Regions from separate parts of the Neorhizobium sp. USDA 3394 genome, predicted to be linked through region 3. Evidence: predicted binding sites of a transcription regulator. Region 3 holds the regulator's gene; each other region holds the start of a gene.
The links. Region 3 encodes PhoB, which activates phosphate uptake and scavenging genes when phosphate is short. Its sites were predicted from a motif close to TGTCATNNANCTGTCAT; they were not measured.
Positions count from the first base shown of each region.

Region 1: the regulator PhoB is predicted to act here: its motif matches at 1,424-1,440, upstream of ACZ9EJ_RS11635 (alpha-D-ribose 1-methylphosphonate 5-triphosphate diphosphatase).
Region 2: the regulator PhoB is predicted to act here: its motif matches at 1,366-1,382, upstream of ACZ9EJ_RS03210 (glycerophosphodiester phosphodiesterase).
Region 4: the regulator PhoB is predicted to act here: its motif matches at 2,135-2,151, upstream of ACZ9EJ_RS08675 (UDP-2,3-diacylglucosamine diphosphatase).

Region 1 is NZ_JBWCDU010000001.1:2,412,629-2,416,781, forward strand. It holds gene ACZ9EJ_RS11630 (RES family NAD+ phosphorylase) at 1-187, shown strand, start outside; gene ACZ9EJ_RS11635 (alpha-D-ribose 1-methylphosphonate 5-triphosphate diphosphatase) at 198-1,367, opposite strand; gene ACZ9EJ_RS11640 (NUDIX domain-containing protein) at 1,539-2,132, opposite strand; gene ACZ9EJ_RS11645 (molybdopterin-containing oxidoreductase family protein) at 2,129-4,153, opposite strand, start outside.
Region 2 is NZ_JBWCDU010000001.1:719,736-723,888, forward strand. It holds gene ACZ9EJ_RS03205 (hypothetical protein) at 138-440, shown strand; gene ACZ9EJ_RS03210 (glycerophosphodiester phosphodiesterase) at 447-1,301, opposite strand; gene ACZ9EJ_RS03215 (DUF983 domain-containing protein) at 1,506-1,919, shown strand; gene ACZ9EJ_RS03220 (hypothetical protein) at 2,021-2,269, shown strand; gene ACZ9EJ_RS03225 (SDR family oxidoreductase) at 2,391-3,248, shown strand; gene ACZ9EJ_RS03230 (hypothetical protein) at 3,321-3,605, opposite strand; gene ACZ9EJ_RS03235 (NAD(P)/FAD-dependent oxidoreductase) at 3,602-4,153, opposite strand, start outside.
Region 3 is NZ_JBWCDU010000001.1:2,154,302-2,158,454, reverse strand. It holds gene pstB (phosphate ABC transporter ATP-binding protein PstB) at 1-382, shown strand, start outside; gene phoU (phosphate signaling complex protein PhoU) at 428-1,141, shown strand; gene phoB (phosphate regulon transcriptional regulator PhoB) at 1,171-1,854, shown strand; gene ACZ9EJ_RS10305 (winged helix-turn-helix domain-containing protein) at 1,869-2,555, shown strand; gene ACZ9EJ_RS10300 (Crp/Fnr family transcriptional regulator) at 3,021-3,560, opposite strand; gene ACZ9EJ_RS10295 (hypothetical protein) at 3,614-4,135, shown strand.
Region 4 is NZ_JBWCDU010000001.1:1,830,691-1,834,843, forward strand. It holds gene ACZ9EJ_RS08670 (MFS transporter) at 1-1,202, opposite strand, end outside; gene dgcA (N-acetyl-D-Glu racemase DgcA) at 1-3, shown strand, start outside; gene ACZ9EJ_RS08675 (UDP-2,3-diacylglucosamine diphosphatase) at 1,270-2,073, opposite strand; gene ACZ9EJ_RS08680 (NADP-dependent malic enzyme) at 2,307-4,153, shown strand, end outside.

The DNA.
Region 1 (4,153 bases), 260 kb from region 3:
CTGGGCAATTTATGACAACCTTTCCGGGCCTTATGCCGGTATCCTCGTCCCCTCCTTCGCCCACCGGGCCGCGACCTCGGTCAGCAATCTCGTGCTGTGGGACTGGGGAGTCGATCTGCCACATCGAGTCCACGTTATCGACCCGACAGGCAGGTTGCCGAAGAACCAGAAGTCCTGGGAGGAATAACCTCCGAGCCTTACGCCGCCAGCGCCCGGAGCGGGTGCAGCGTGCCGTCGCTGTAGACGAAGCGGCCGGCGCGGAAGGTGGCGCGGATGCGGTGCACGTCGCCCTTTTCCACCACGACCAGATCGGCGCGCTGGCCAACCGCAATCTCGCCGCGATCGGTCAGGCCGGCGGAACGGGCGGCATTGCCGGTCGCCATGGCGACGGCAGCCGGAAGGCCGCCTTCGGAGACGTCAGCCAGCTTGAAGACACCCGGCACGAAAGCCGCCGGATGGTAATCGGCAGCAATTACCGTCAGCAGGCCGGCCTTGGCGGCGTCGAGGGCGCTCAGATTGCCGGACATGGACTTGCCACGCAGCGCGTTCGGCGCGCCCATCAACGTCCAGAGCCCACGTCGGCGGGCCTCCTCGGCGGCCGGCAGCGTTACCGGGAATTCGCTGATCGTGACGCCGAGATCGAACATTTCGGCCACCTTCTCGACGCTGTCGTCGTCGTGGGAAGCGAGCGACAGGCGATGCTTGAGGGCGAGGGAAACGATCTCCTTCAGTTTCACCTCGATCTGCGGATTGTTGCGCATTGCAATGCGCTTCTGGACGATCTCGGCGGCCATTTCCTCGGAAATCGCCCGGCGTTCGGAGATGCTGGCGACATAGGCGGCAATGTTGTTGTACTGGCCCTGGCCCGGCGTGTGGTCGGTGAGCGACACCATGTCGATCTCGTCGGCCCTGAGCAGCCGTTCGAGCGTCGGGGCGGCGCCGATATTGGTGATCTCGTAGCGGGCATGGACGCGATGATCGATCAGCAGGTTGTCGCGCAGGCGGTTGATGCCCTCGATCACGGCCGAGGTCGTCTCCAGAGAGCGGACATGGCCGTAGACGCTTTCGGTGGCGAAGGAGACGGCCGCATAAGCCGTGGTGACGCCGGCAGCGGCGAGCTTCTTGTCCAGTTCGTGGATGCCGAAGTCGATCGGCATTTGGGCGTTCGGCCGCGGCGCGATCTCGCGCTCGATCATGTCGCCGTGCAGATCGACGAAACCCGGCATCAGCAGCCGCCCGCCGCCGTCGATCACGGCGCCGGCGACCGGTTCGGGGCGAATCTCGGCTATCACGCCATCTTCAACCCGCACAGAACCTGAGTTCACCACCTCGTTCGGCAGAACGAGGGTGAAATTGCCGAGCCACATGGCTTTCTCCTGACCATAAAGGAAGATTATCAAGAGGCAGCGCTTAGCCACCATTCGTGACAATCATGTGAAATCGGCGCGGCACAAGGTCAAGTCACAATCATACGGCGTCTGAAACAACAGGCGAAGACGCCTATCGGCGTTTCCAGCCTGCGCGGCCCCGCATGGACATCAGGCGGTGAATGATGCCCGGTTTATCACCGCCCATTGCAGCATCATGATCGTCTTCGCATCGATGATTTCGCCAGTGCCGATCATCGCGACCGCCTCGTCGAGCGGCAGTTCGAGAACCTCGATATCCTCGTGCTCCTCGGCAAGACCACCGCCACCGTTCACCCGGTCGGAGAGGTCGACCGGCGCGTGGAAGAAATGCACAAGTTCGGTGATCGCGCCAGGCGACATGAACGCCTTGAAGACAAACCGCACATCCCGCAGACGGTAGCCGGTTTCCTCCATCGCTTCGCGCCGGATCGCATCCTCCGGGTGATCCTCGTCCAGCAGCCCGGCCGGCACCTCCACCATCCATGCCGGTTTGCCGGTGAGATAGGCGGGCAGCCGAAACTGCCTCACCAGCACGACCATGTCGCGCCGGGCATCGTAGAGAAGGATGCAGGCGGCCTCGGACTTATGGTAGATTTCGCGATGCAGGCGGTGCGTCTCGCCGCTGCGATCGGCGTAATCGAGTTCGTAGCTCGAAAGCCGCGTCCACCCATCCGACAACGTCTTTTCGCTAACGAGCTTCACCCGATCATCCCGCCCGGTCATGCTGCGTCCTTGCGAAGCCATACCTTGTTGTCGTGGAAGGCCGCCCCGCCATAAGGCGCCACGGCGTCGGCGCCGGTCAGCACGTTGATGCCCTCGCCGTCGAGATGTTTGTGGTTCGGCCACAGCCCCTCGGCGATCAGCACGCCCGGCCTCGCGCCGGCCACGAGCTTCGCGTGCAGGCGGATTTCGCCGCGGGTATTGCCGAGCCGGACGATATCACCGTCAACGATGCCGAGGCGCTCCGCATCGGTCGGTTCGATCATCACTTCCGGCCGCCCTTCCCGCTCGTGCGAGCTCTTCGTCTCGGTGAAGGAGGAGTTGAGGAAGCTGCGGGCGGGCGATGTCGCCAGCCGGAAGGGATGCGCCTCGTCCGCCACCTCGATGACGTCGACCTGGTCGGGGAAGACCGGCAGTTCGCCGATCGGTCCCAAAGGCCCGACATTCTTCGGCGGCTTGTCCGGCGACGGGCCGTTCGCCCAGTCCGGCCGGAAGCGGAATTTTCCATCCGGATAACCGAAGCCCTTGATGTAATGGGCGGTTTCGAAGTCCGGCTGCGCGTCGATCCATTTGTCACGCGCCAGATCGTCGTAGGCGCCCCAATGGCTGGCCTTCAGGATGCGGTCGATATGCTGGCGCTCGTCGAGGCCGAAACCGGGGAAATGATCGACGCCGAGGCGCTTGGCCAGTTCCTCGATGACGAAGAGATTGGTGTGCACCGTCGATGGCGGCTCGACCAGCTTTGGCCCGAGCAGGATATGCTGCTGCCCGCCGGCGCGGTAAAGATCGTCGTGCTCGACGAACATGGTGGCGGGCAGGACGATGTCGGCGACCTCGGCCGTATCGGTCATGAACTGCTCGTGGACGGCGATGAACAGGTCGTCGCGCAAGAAACCCTGGCGGACGAGGCGCTGTTCCGGCGCGACGTTCATCGGATTGGTGTTCTGGATCAGCATCGCCGTCACCGGCCCGCCGTGCCGCAGAGCCTCCGCATCGCCGGTCAGCACCCGGCCGATCTGCGACTGGTCGAGCTGGCGGATATCGGGATCGGCATAGGCCGTGCCCATCAGCTCGGACTTGTTGAGCCGGAAAATTTCGCCGTTGTTGTGGAAGGCGCCGCCGCCCTCGTATTGCCAGCAGCCGAGCACGGTCGAAATCGACAGCGCCGCATGCATGGCGACGGTGCCGTTGCGCTGGCGGGCGAAACCGTAGCCGAGTCGGAAGAAGGTTTTTTTGGTCGTGCCGACGAGGCGGGCGAAGGTCTCGATCTCTTCGACCGACAGGCCGGTGATAGCGGAGGCCCATTCCGGCGTCTTCGCTTTCAGATGCGCTTCGAGGCCCGCGGGATCGTCGGCATATTTCGCCATATAGGCCCGGTCGGCATAGCCGTCACGGAAGGCAATGTGCATGACGGCGCAGGCAAGTGCGGCATCGGTGCCGGGGCGCACGGTCAGCGCCATGTCCGCCTGTTTCATGGTCGGGTTGTCGTAGATATCGATGACCACGATCTTGGCACCGCGTTCCTTGCGGGCCTTCACCGCATGGGTCATGACGTTGACCTGGGTGGAGACGGCATTGGTGCCCCAGATCACCACGCAATCGGATTTCGCCATCTCGCGCGGATCGGGACCGCGAAGCGCGCCGGTGCCCATCACGTAGCCGGTCCAGGCCATGTTGGTGCAGATCGTGCCGAAGAAGCCGGAATATTTTTTCGCATGCCGCAGGCGCTCGATCGAATCGCGCTGCACCTGGCCCATCGTACCCGCATAGAAATAGGGCCAGACCGCCTCCGAACCATGCTTCGCCTCGGCCTTGACGAAAGCGTCAGCGATCTCGTCGAGGGCGGCCTCCCAGGAAATCTCCTGCCAACTCCCCTCGCCCTTCGCGCCTAAGCGGCGTTTCGGAAACATCAGGCGGCCGGGATGGTAGAGCCGTTCGGAATAACGGGCGACCTTGGCGCAGATGACGCCGGCCGTATAGCTGTTGTCGGCAGCCCCGCGCACCCGGCCGATCCTGCCGTCGGC
Region 2 (4,153 bases), 1.4 Mb from region 3:
GGCGGGGAACAGATGTATCGGATATTTTGGCGATGGGTAGAGGATTTATCGGCTCGGCTGATGGCATGGAACTTCTCGCATATTCGCGAAGTTCAGTGAGTCCACCGCGTCAGCGGGATATCGGGAAGGATCAGCCCATGAGAAACATCATCGCCACCGTCGGTCTCGTGATCGCACTTGCCGGCTGCAGCACGGACGGCGGCGGAACCACCGGGGCAATCGACATCGGACCGGGCATCCGGCCGATCCCCGGCAGCATCACCTATCGTGGCCAGCCGCGCACCAAGCTCACCAAGGCGCCGATCGGCAGCGTCGTGCCGCACGAGTTCCGCAACGAACTCGGCCAGCGGGTCGAGGAAAATTATATCATCCAGCCGGACCGCAGTCTCAAGCTGGTCAGCCGGCGGGTGTTTCGCGATCCGTTCGGGTTCGACGATTGATGAACTTCAAGCGGAGATGGCCGCCCAGGCCCGTTCGGTGGCGATCGGTTCGTCGGTGGTGATCTGATCCGGCTTCAGCGCCATCAGGGCTGAGAAGTTGCGGGCTTCGGCCTCGTCGAAACCGGCGTCCGGGGTCTTGAGATTGAAGGTCCAGGCATCCACCAGCCTGCCGACATCGTGGCAGAGGCCGACCAGGTCGAGCCCGTCCCTCGCGGCCTGCAGCACCAGCGGCCAGGCGAGATAGATGGTGTCCGGCTCGGTCGGGCCGGCAATATCGGCACGGAGATCCGTTTCAACGGCGTTCAGGCCATGGTTGCGGTAGATATCCATGAGCTTGCCCGTCGGGTCGATGCCGCGCTTGACGCCCGGCAGTCTATGCTTGACGGCGACGATCAGGTCGAGATCGGCGCCGCTGACGATGATCGAGGAACTGGAGCCGGCGAAATGGTCGGCGAGATGGTCCATGCCACGCGGGCCGATCGCCTCAAGCTCGTCCTTCACGTCGAACTGCAGCAGGGCGTCCGGATGGGCGGTCTGAAGCATTGTCGCAAGATCCTCGCTGAGAATGGGCGGATGGCCGCCCTCCAGCAGCGTCAGGCCGCGGATCGTTTCGGGTAAGGCCTCGCGGATGAGGCCATGGCCGGTGGTTTCACCTTCGAGTTCCTCGTCATGCAGGACGACGAAGCCGCCATCGGCGCGGACGCGCAGATCGAGTTCGGTCGATGCTCCAAGACGAAAACCCTCTGCCATGACGCCGGCGGAAAACAGCGGATCCTTGAAGCTGCGGCGCAGGCGATGCCACTTCAGCCGGGTGAAACGGCCCTGGTGGGCGATGCCGAGGCCTGAAAATTCTGAAGCCATGAAATACCGTCCAAGGTGAAGGCAGCGATTCGATCGACGCCAGACTATTGTTTTGGAGCTGCCTGCCATAGATCGATGACAGAAGTTTCGTGCCGAACCTCAAAAGCCGGGATTGCGCCCGGCAGGGAACGGCTTGTTATAGAGGTCTGCCGGATAAGTATCCGAAAAACAAACTTTGTCTCCTGTCACGAAAGGCAGTTTTCCATGTCCCACGACGCGAACTGGGCGCCTCTTTCTCCCTATGATACCGGTCTGCGCGGCCGTTGCCCGCGTTGCGGCCAGGGGCATCTGTTCAACGGGTTCCTGTCGATGCGGCCGGCCTGCGAGGTCTGCGGCCTCGATTATTCCTTCGCCGACCCGGGAGACGGTCCAGCCTTTTTCGTCATGTGCTTCGGCTGCATTCCGAGTATCGCGCTTGCGGTCTGGATCGAGACCAGCTTCCAGCCGCCATTCTGGGTGCATCTGCTGGTCTCGCTTCCCTTTCTGCTCCTGACGTGTCTCGCGCCCATGCGGCCGCTGAAGGGCTGGCTCGTCGCGAGCCAGTACTTTTACAAGGCAGGTCCCGGCAAGGTCGACACGAGCCCGTCACCGCCCGATGACGCCCAGAACGGCGGCTGACTGCCGACGGGACCTCGAGGCTTGCGAAAAGACCGGGCAGGATGGTGAGGAACAATCTTCTCCCCAAACCATTCGGCAGGTGACAATTCAAGGAGCCTGCAATGTCCGATGCCAATGAAATCGAAATGGAAACGCGCCGTCGCTCGCTCGCGATCGAAGGGGCGATGCTCATGCTGATCGACGGTCTGGCCGCCCGCGGCACCATTTCCGCAGACGAGGCGGAGGACATGTTGCGGATCCTGTCGAAGAGCTCAGATTCCTCGGCGGCACGGGCTGGGAGCTCGCTCCGGATCGTCAATCAGCTGAAACGCCTGCGGCGCGGCGACGGAGCAATCACGCCCGGAGCTTGAGCCGGAAGTGGGGGGCGCGTCGCGTTTTCTCCTTTTTGATTGTGCATTTTGGTCGGGAACATCTCCGGACGAGGCCAGTTGGGGCGATCAGTTCGCTACCTCGATAACAAGGAAGATCTTGATGGCCCAGTATCCCACTCCGCCGTTTCCCGAACAGCAGCAGCCGATGCCGGGCTATACACGGCGCATGGATCCGGTGCCGGATCACGGGGAGCTCTCCTACCGGGGTTCCGGCCGGCTGGCTGGCAAGAAGGCGGTGATCACGGGCGGCGACAGCGGCATCGGCCGGGCTGTGGTGATCGCCTATGCGCGCGAAGGCGCCGATCTCTTGATTTCCTATCTGGATGAAGACGAGGATGCCGAGGACACCAAACGCCTGGTCGAGGAAGCTGGCCGCAAGGCGGTGCTGGTGCCGGGCGACATCAAGACGGCGGCACATTGCCGGGCGATCATCGACAAGGCGGTTCAGGAGTTCGGCGGGATCGATATTCTCGTCAACAACGCCGCACACCAGGCCACTTTTTCCGACATTGGCGACATCAGCGACCAGGAATGGGAACTGACCTTCCAGGTCAACATCCATGCGATGTTCTATCTCACCAAGGCGGCCGTGCCCCATATGAAGCCCGGTAGTGCCATCATCAACACCGCTTCGATCAATTCCGACAATCCGAACCCGACGCTGCTCGCCTATGCGACGACAAAGGGCGCGATCCAGAATTTCACGGCGGGCCTCGCACAGCTGCTGGCCGAAAAAGGCATCCGCGCCAATGCGGTCGCACCCGGGCCGATCTGGACGCCGCTCATTCCCTCGACCATGACGGAGGACCGTGTAAAGGATTTCGGCAAGCAAGTGCCAATGAAGCGCCCGGGCCAGCCGGCGGAACTGGCGACAGCCTATGTCATGCTTGCCGATCCCCTCTCCAGCTACGTTTCCGGCACGACGATCGCCGTTACCGGCGGCAAGCCCATCCTGTAGTCAAGCTCTCCTCCCACAAAAACAACGGCGGCGTGGCTCATGCCGCCGTTCATGTTTGGGGAGTAGATTTTCTCAGGTGCGGCGGCCGACTTCCCGCGCCAGATCCTCGAAACAGAATTTGGTGCCCTGTTCACTCGCCTCGTTGGCCAGAAGCAGCAGCCGGATCGGGAAGGCGATCGCCTTCTGGTGGGACGTCGAGACGGCGAGGGGCTTGTCGTCGGCAAGCACCGTGCGTTCGGCCGCCTGCAGGGCGCCCTGGATCTCTTCATGGGAGAGGACGCCTTTTTCGACGAGGAGCCGGTTGATCGCGGCAACGGCGAGATAGAGGCCTTCGAGCTGCGGATTGGCGGTGTTCATGTCTCGGTCCTTTGCGTGGAAGACGGAACGGAAGTGGCGGCATTTTCGTCGATCAGGCGGGCGCCGCGCTGCCGGGTCAGGTAACGCCAGATCCATTGGACGCTGACGAGCAGGCGCTTTTCGAAATTGACGAGCAGATAGACGTGGACGAGCGCCCAGAGGAACCACGCAAGCCGGCCCTTCAGCGTCCACTTGCCGAAGTCGAAGATCGCCGCATCGCGGCCGATGACGGCGGTATTGCCGCGATTCTGGAAACGGAACGGCGCGGCCGGCGTGCCGTCAAGGAGTTTTGCCCGCAGCGCCTTGCCGAGATACTGGCCCTGCTGCTTGGCGACCTGGGCAAGGGCAGGCAGCGGCTTGCCGTCCTCGGCAAGGCCCAGCGCCGTATCGCCAACCGCGAAGATATCCGGAAAGCCGGTGATGGAGAGGTCCGGTTCGACCGGGATACGGCCGCCCGCCTTGCCCTCGATTCCGAGCCATTTGGCCGAGGGCGACGCCTTGACGCCTGCACCCCAGATGACGCAGCTGGTGCGGAAACGCTGCGAGCC
Region 3 (4,153 bases):
GGCGAGCCTGCAGCGCGCCGGCCTCTGGGGCGAAGTCAAGGATCGCCTGCATGAATCCGGCACCGGGCTTTCCGGCGGCCAGCAGCAGCGTCTGTGCATCGCCCGTGCGATCGCCGTGTCGCCGGAAGTCATCCTCATGGACGAACCCTGCTCGGCGCTCGACCCGATCGCGACCGCCAAGGTTGAAGAACTCATCCATGAACTGCGAGCCAACTACACGATCGTCATCGTGACGCATTCGATGCAGCAGGCTGCCCGCGTGTCGCAGCGCACCGCCATGTTCCATCTCGGCCAGCTCGTCGAGGAGAACGACACCGACAAGATGTTCACCAATCCCGACGATCAGCGCACCCAGGATTACATCATGGGCCGTTTCGGCTGATCCAGCCGAAAGTGCCGCCTGAAAATCAATTTTGAGGACTAGAAGATGGCATCGACCCATATCCTGTCGGCCTATGACGACGAACTGAAATACCTGAGCCGCCGCATCTCCGAAATGGGCGGCCTCGCCGAGCAGATGTGCTCGGACGCCGTGCGGGCGCTGGTCAATTCCGACGCCGCACTCGCGCAGAAGGTCATCTCCGACGACGTGATCCTCGATCACGCCGAGCGCGAGATCGGCGACAAGGCGATCGTCACGATCGCCCGTCGCCAGCCGGTTGCAGCCGACCTTCGCGAGATCGTCGGTTCGCTGCGCATCGCCTCCGATCTGGAGCGCGTCGGCGACCTTGGCAAGAACACCGCCAAGCGCGTCATCGCGGTTCAGGGCACCGGCGTTCCGCGCAAGCTCGCCCGCGGCCTGGAGCATCTCTCCGATCTCGCCCTCGTGCAGCTCAAGGACGTCCTCGACGTCTACGCGACGCGTTCGGCGGAAAAGGCCGAGGCGATCCGCAGCCGCGACGAGGAAATCGACGCGATGTACACTTCGCTGTTCCGCGAACTCCTCACCTACATGATGGAGGATCCGCGCAACATCACCACCTGCACGCATCTGCTGTTCTGCGCCAAGAACATCGAGCGTATCGGCGACCATGCCACCAACATCGCCGAGACCATCTACTACATGACGACAGGCGCCCAGCCGGAAGGCGATCGTCCGAAGGACGACTCGTCGAACACGCTCGGCGCTATCACCGAATAAGACGGAATGCTGACGGAGCAGGCTGAAGAATGCTGCCAAAAATCGCTGTCGTAGAAGACGAGGAAGCGCTGAGCGTGCTTCTTCGCTACAATCTGGAAGCCGAGGGTTATGAGGTCGATACCGTTTTGCGGGGCGACGAAGCCGAGATCCGGCTTCAGGAACGGGTACCGGACCTTCTGATCCTCGACTGGATGCTACCCGGCGTTTCCGGCATCGAACTCTGCCGCCGGCTGCGCATGCGCCCGGAAACGGAGCGCCTGCCGATCATCATGCTGACGGCCCGCGGCGAGGAGAGCGAACGTGTTCGCGGCCTCGCCACCGGTGCCGACGACTATGTGGTGAAGCCGTTCTCGACGCCGGAACTGATGGCTCGCGTCAAGGCCATGCTGCGGCGGGCTCGTCCGGAAGTGCTCTCCAGCGTGCTCCGCTGCGGCGACATCGAACTCGATCGGGAAACCCATCGCGTTCACCGCAAGAGCCGCGAGGTGCGTCTGGGCCCGACCGAATTCCGCCTGCTCGAATTCCTGATGGCGGCGCCAGGCCGGGTCTTCTCCCGCTCGCAGCTTCTGGACGGCGTCTGGGGCCATGACATCTATGTCGACGAGCGTACGGTCGACGTCCATGTGGGAAGACTTCGCAAGGCACTCAACTTCTCCAACATGCAGGATGTAATCCGCACCGTCCGCGGTGCCGGATACTCCATGGAAACATAGTTGGTGGCCACGAGATGAGCGCGCGGGTCCTGTTGGTCGACGACGACGAGTCGTTTCGTCTGATATTGCAGAAAGCCCTCGCGGCCGACAACTTCGTCGTATCGATGCTGGCCAGTGGTGCCGAGATCTCCAATCGCCTGAAGGCCGTTCCGCCGGATATCCTGGTCATGAGTTCGGACCTTCCGGGTGTGCAAGGTCTCGAGGTCTGCCGCGAAGTGCGTCTCGATCCGGTCCTATCGCGCCTTCCGATCATACTCCTTGTTCCATCGGGTGGGGAGGGCCTTCACCTGGTCGCCCTGGCTGCGGGTGCCGATGATTGCCTCATGAAGCCATTCTCCCCGGTCGAGCTCGTCGTCCGCGTGAAGAACCTGCTCAGGAGGGTCAACCCCGCCCTCCTGGACCATATGCTCAAGGTGGGCGATCTCACGCTCGACCGGGAAGCCCATCGGGTTCACCGGCAGAAGCGCGAGGTCAAGCTCGGGCCGAAGGAGTTCAAGCTTCTTGAATTCCTGATGCGGACGCCCGGCAAGGTCTATTCACGCTCGGAGCTCAAGGCTTCCCTGTGGGGCGACGACACGAACGTCGATGAGCGCGCGATCGATGTCCATATCGGCCGGCTTCGCAAAGTCATCAGCCTTGGCAAGTCCGACAACGTGATCCGGACCGTGCGCGGCACCGGATACGCATTGGGCGATTTCTGACAGGCGTCTCTTTGGACTTGGGGCCAATCTTTATCCTGACCGGCTGATGGCGACCCGGCGGATCATTGCCATGGAGGCTGGCGAAGCAGCATTCGCCAGCTATTGGAACTATGCAGCGCCTTTTGCCAACGCCTCCGCCGTACCTTGCGGGTCGACCGCAATCACCTTCAGATATGCCTTCGCCGGTTGGTCCGGTTCTCCGACGCCGCGCCCGGAGTGCTGGTGACTAAGCGGTGAATATCCACATCCCTGTCTCCCCGTCTCGGGCAGCGTGGTGCAGAGCATAAGCTTCACCGATGCGTCCCGCGTAGAGGACATGGAGGACTAGCCGCCTTGGCTCCGGAACATTTCTGACAGGGCGCTTCAACCGGGCGCAATAGGAAACTAAGTTACGATCCTTGGATCGCCCCGGTAGATCTTGTTTCGCCCTGCCATATGTCCTTCCGCACCGTCCGCAAGACCTGGCTACGATCTCCGGCGTGCAATCTCCCGGTACAATGCCTCGGGAGAGACTCCGATCTCTTCCGCGATCTGCTTCCACATGCCCTTCGAGGGGAACCCACCGTTCCAGGATATCCAGGCTTCGAGCCTCGCTTTCACGGTCTTCAGCGACATTATCTCCGCCCGCTTCCTACTGGCATGAAGTTCGCGCGCGAGATGAAGTGTCCACTGGTGCGAGAAATCAATATCCACACGAAGCCGCTCTTTGACTGACGTGACCGGGATCACTGCGGTTTTCGCCGCCGCCGTGGCAACGCCACCGCAGTGATAGCGGTCGGAGAATATCGAAGCCTCGGCCAGGATAGACCCCGCAGCCGCCCTCTGGAGGACGGCCATTCCCCCATCGGCCTGGTGACGGACGAGATGAAACGAACCTGCATCGACCACGTGCAGAACCTCGACCTCGTCCTCCTGCCTGAACGGGTATTGCCCGGCATCGAAACTGCGCATGGCGCTTGCCATTCCGCGGAGGCTTGAAATCAGATCTGACATGACAGCGATCATGTCATGGTTCCGGATGGACGTGCAATGTGGATACACACCGAAAAGGAATCCCGATGACCAGATACCTCGCTCTCATACTGCTGCTGTTGCCGTCTGCTGCCCTACCGCAGGATGCCCATAGTGGACATCAATCACCTTACGTAGGCCAGGAGGAGAGGGCGGTTACTTCCCTTTCCGCCGATGACATCCTCGAACTTGAGCGGGGTGGAGGCTGGGGACTGGCCAAGCCTGCCGAACTCAATGGCGTTCCCGGACCGCGCCATGTGCTGGATCTCGCACGAGATCTGTCACTGACCGAAATCCAGCTCACGAGGATCGAGGATCTTTTCGAGCGGATGAAGCGCGAAGCTGTGGCCGAGGGCGGGAGGTATCTGGAGGCTGAGCGGGCGGTGGATGCCCTGTTCAGGCGGCCGGACGTGAATCCCGGAGACCTCGCAAAGGCCCTGTCGGACGCAGAACAATCCCGTGGCCGCCTACGCTACATCCATCTTTCGGTGCATATCGAGACAATGGGGATACTCACACCCGATCAGGTTCGAGGCTATGCTGTGCTACGCGGCTACCGGAAGACATAGGGCCGCCCCAAGGACGGC
Region 4 (4,153 bases), 320 kb from region 3:
TGAAGTCTTGCCGCAAGCGCGATGATCGACAGGCCGACCAGCGCCAGGACCGACATCGCCACATAGCTCGTCGGGCCGAACTGGCGGTACAGTACGCCGGAGAGCACCGTCGCCAGCGCGAGAAAAACGCCGTTGTAGAAGACATAGGCGCCCTGCATCGAGGCCTCCTGGTCTTCGCGCACCGCCTCGACCAGCCGGTGCTGGATGCCGATATGCACGAAGGCGAACGTGAAGGCGTGGGTGGCCTGCAGCGCCAGATATCCCCAGAAGTCGAGCGGCATCGGAAACAGTGTCCAGCGGACCACGGCAACGGCACAACCGATTCGCATCAGCGTCCAGGGCGAAATCCGTCTGGCAATCCAGCCGGCGGCGAAGAAGACGATTATCTCCGACAGGACGGCCGCGCTCCACAGGACGCCGATCGAGCCGCTCGAAAAGCCGATCTGCTGCCAGTGGATGGTGCCGAACGTATAGAACATGCCGTGGCCCGCCTGCGCCACCGACGCGCCGATCATCAGCAAGTGCAGGTCGAGCCTTCTGAGCGAGCTCGGCTGAGGCATCCTCTCCGGATCCGGCCTTGCAACCGCCCGGCCGAGCTTCGGAGCCGCGAAGGCGACCGCGACGGTCAGGAGAAAACCGACCGCTATCGCCCAGGGGATGGCCTGGAAACCCCAGAATCCGCGGAGTTCGCCGACGACGAGCGCCACGGCCACGAAGCCGACGGATCCCCAGACGCGCATCGAACCGTACTGAAAACCCCAGCGCCGGACCCCGCTGACGGCGATCGATTCGACGATCGGCGCATAGGGCGCGAAAACCGCCGCCTGAACGGCGATGACGATGAGAACCGGCCAGAAGTCGTGGGTGAAGAACATGGCGAATGCGGTCAACAACGACAACGCGCCGGACCAGGCGAGCATGAGGATCCGTTCCGTCATGCGGTCGGCAAGCAGGCCGGCAACCGGGGCGGCAGCCACGCGCAGCAGAAGCTGGGCTGCGAGCACGAGGCCGATTTCGAATTCGGTAAAGGCAAGCCCGTCGAGCCAGACGGGCAGATAGGGCAGAATCACTCCGTTCACCCCGAGCGGCGCCCCATAGGCGATCGCACAGCGCAACTGGAAGAACCGGGGCGCAGCTTGCGCCGTATTTGAGGGAATCACGATTTCACGGGTGGGTTGCTGAAGTTTCAGCTTACCTAACACACACCCTTGTGCCTGCCTATGGCCAGATGTAGCCCTCCGGCCGGGCCGTCCATCTGTGGCAGGCCGTTCAGGCGGCCCGCATGTCCTCGATGGATTGCGGCGCCGGCAAGGACTTGATCTCCGCCGTGGCGGCGATGTTCTGCCAGGAAATCATTTCCAGCGTGCCGTCGAAGTTCTCGGCGATCGCCGTGCAGCTTTCCACCCAGTCGCCGGTATTGACGTAGTGGATGCCGTCGATGTCCTCCATGACGGCGTGATGGATATGGCCGCAGATGACGCCATCGACATTGTTGCGGCGGGCTTCGTCGGCAACGACCCGCTGGAACTCGCCGATGAAATTGACGGCGTGCTTGACCTGTAGCTTCGCCCAGGCGGAGAAGGACCAGTAGGGCATGCCGAGACGGCGGCGGATGGCGGCAAGGCCGATGTTGATGACGATCGCCGCGTCATAGGCCCAGTCGCCGAGATAGGCGAGCAGGCGGGCATTGCGGACCACGACGTCGAATTCGTCTCCATGCAGGATCAGGTATTTCTTGCCGTCGGCCATCTCGTAGATCTCGCGCTCGGCGACTTCGATGCCGCCGAAATGCGTGCCTGGGAAAGAGCGCAGGAATTCATCGTGGTTGCCGGGGATGTAGACGATGCGGGTACCCTTGCGCGCCTTGCGCAGCAGCTTCTGAACCACGTCGTTGCAGCCCTGCGGCCAATACCAGTTGCGCTTCAGCCGCCAGCCATCGACGATGTCGCCGACCAGGAAAATGGTATCCGCTTCATGATAGCGCAGGAAATCCAGGAGGAAGTCCGTTCGGGCTGCCTTGGAGCCCAGATGAACGTCCGAAATGAAGAGCGTTCTGAAATGTCTTGTATCCATCTCACCGGTCACGAAGTCGTCCTTTCGCTGCCGCTTCTGTTGGCTTCAAAACCAGACTCGTGTTTCAGGATGATGACAGGGACCGGGAAAGGTGCGTACCGCGCCCAATCGGCCATGTTCCAATTTCCGCCGTGACCGCAAAATTAGCTGCTGTTGCTTTGGGTCGATTGATGTAATGAGAGGTCTCTCCTTTCGACCCCTCAAAGACAGAACATGCAAGCCCAGGAGGAAACATGAACGCGCAGGACAAACCGAAGTCGCCGACCATGCCGGTCAGCGGCGATCTCGACGAGCAGGCGCTGTTCTTCCACCGCTATCCGCGGCCCGGCAAGCTGGAGATCCAGGCGACGAAGCCGCTCGGCAACCAGCGCGACCTGGCGCTTGCCTATTCTCCGGGCGTTGCAGCACCGTGCCTGGCGATCCGCGACAACCCGGACTTGGCCGCGGACTATACCGCCCGCGCCAACCTCGTCGCCGTCGTCTCCAACGGCTCGGCCGTGCTCGGTCTCGGCAATATCGGCCCGCTGGCCTCGAAGCCGGTCATGGAAGGCAAGGCCGTCCTCTTCAAGAAATTCGCAGGCATCGACGTTTTCGACATCGAGATCGACGCGCCCGGCATCGAGGCGATGGTCTCTACCGTTTCGGCGCTCGAGCCGACCTTCGGCGGAATCAACCTCGAAGACATCAAGTCGCCGGAGTGTTTCGAAGTCGAACGCCGGCTGCGTGAAAAAATGAACATCCCGGTCTTCCACGACGACCAGCACGGCACGGCGATCATCGTCGCCGCCGCAGTCCTGAACGGGCTGGAACTCGCCGGCAAGAACATCGCCGACGTAAAGATCGTGACGTCGGGCGCCGGTGCCGCGGCGCTTGCCTGCCTGCATCTCCTCGTTTCGCTCGGCGCCAAGAAAGAGAATATCTGGGTCCACGACATCGAAGGCCTCGTCTATGACGGGCGCAACACGCTGATGGACGAGTGGAAGGAAATCTACACCCAGAAATCCGACAAGCGCGTGCTGGCCGACAGCATCGGCGGTGCCGACGTGTTCCTCGGCCTCTCTGCCGCCGGCGTACTGAAGCCCGAACTCCTGGAGCAGATGGCCGAGAAGCCGCTGATCATGGCGCTCGCCAATCCGACGCCGGAAATCATGCCCGAGCTTGCCCGCGCCGCCCGGCCCGACGCGATGATCTGCACCGGCCGTTCGGACTTCCCGAACCAGGTCAACAATGTCCTGTGCTTCCCCTACATCTTCCGCGGCGCGCTCGATTGCGGCGCCCGGACGATCAACGAGGAAATGAAGATGGCGGCGGTCAAGGCGATCGCGGCGCTTGCGCGCGAGGAGGTCTCCGACGTCGCGGCGCGCGCCTATTCCGGCGAGACTCCGATCTTCGGCCCCGACTACCTCATCCCCTCGCCTTTCGACCCGCGCCTCATCCTGCGAATCGCACCGGCGGTCGCCAGGGCTGCCGCGGAGACCGGCGTCGCATCCCGGCCAATCCAGGATTTCGAGGCTTATCTCGACCAGTTGAACCGCTTCGTCTGGCGCTCCGGTTTCGTCATGAAGCCGATCTTCAGCGCCGCCAAGGTATCCGAAAAGAACCGCGTGATCTTTTCGGAAGGCGAGGACGAACGCGTGCTGCGTGCCGCCCAGGTCCTGCTCGAGGAAAAGACGGCGATGCCGATCCTGATCGGCCGTCCTTCGGTCATCGAGGCGCGGCTGGCGCGTTTCGGCATCCGTATCCGCCCGAATGTCGATTTCGCCGTGGTCAACCCGGAAGACGATCCGCGCTATCGCGACTATGTCGACGAATATTTCGCACTGGTCGGCCGTGAAGGCATCAATCCGGAGGCGGCACGCACAATCGTGCGCACCAACAATACGGTGATCGGTGCCCTGGCGGTCAAGCGCGGCGATGCCGACGCGCTGATCTGCGGCGTCGAGGGACGCTACGACAAGCACCTCAGCGACGTGAACCAGATCATCGGCAAGCGGCCGGGCGTCTGCGCCTTCTCGGGCCTCAGCCTGGTCATCTCCCAGCGCGGCGCGATGTTCTTCACCGACACGTTCGTGAACTACAA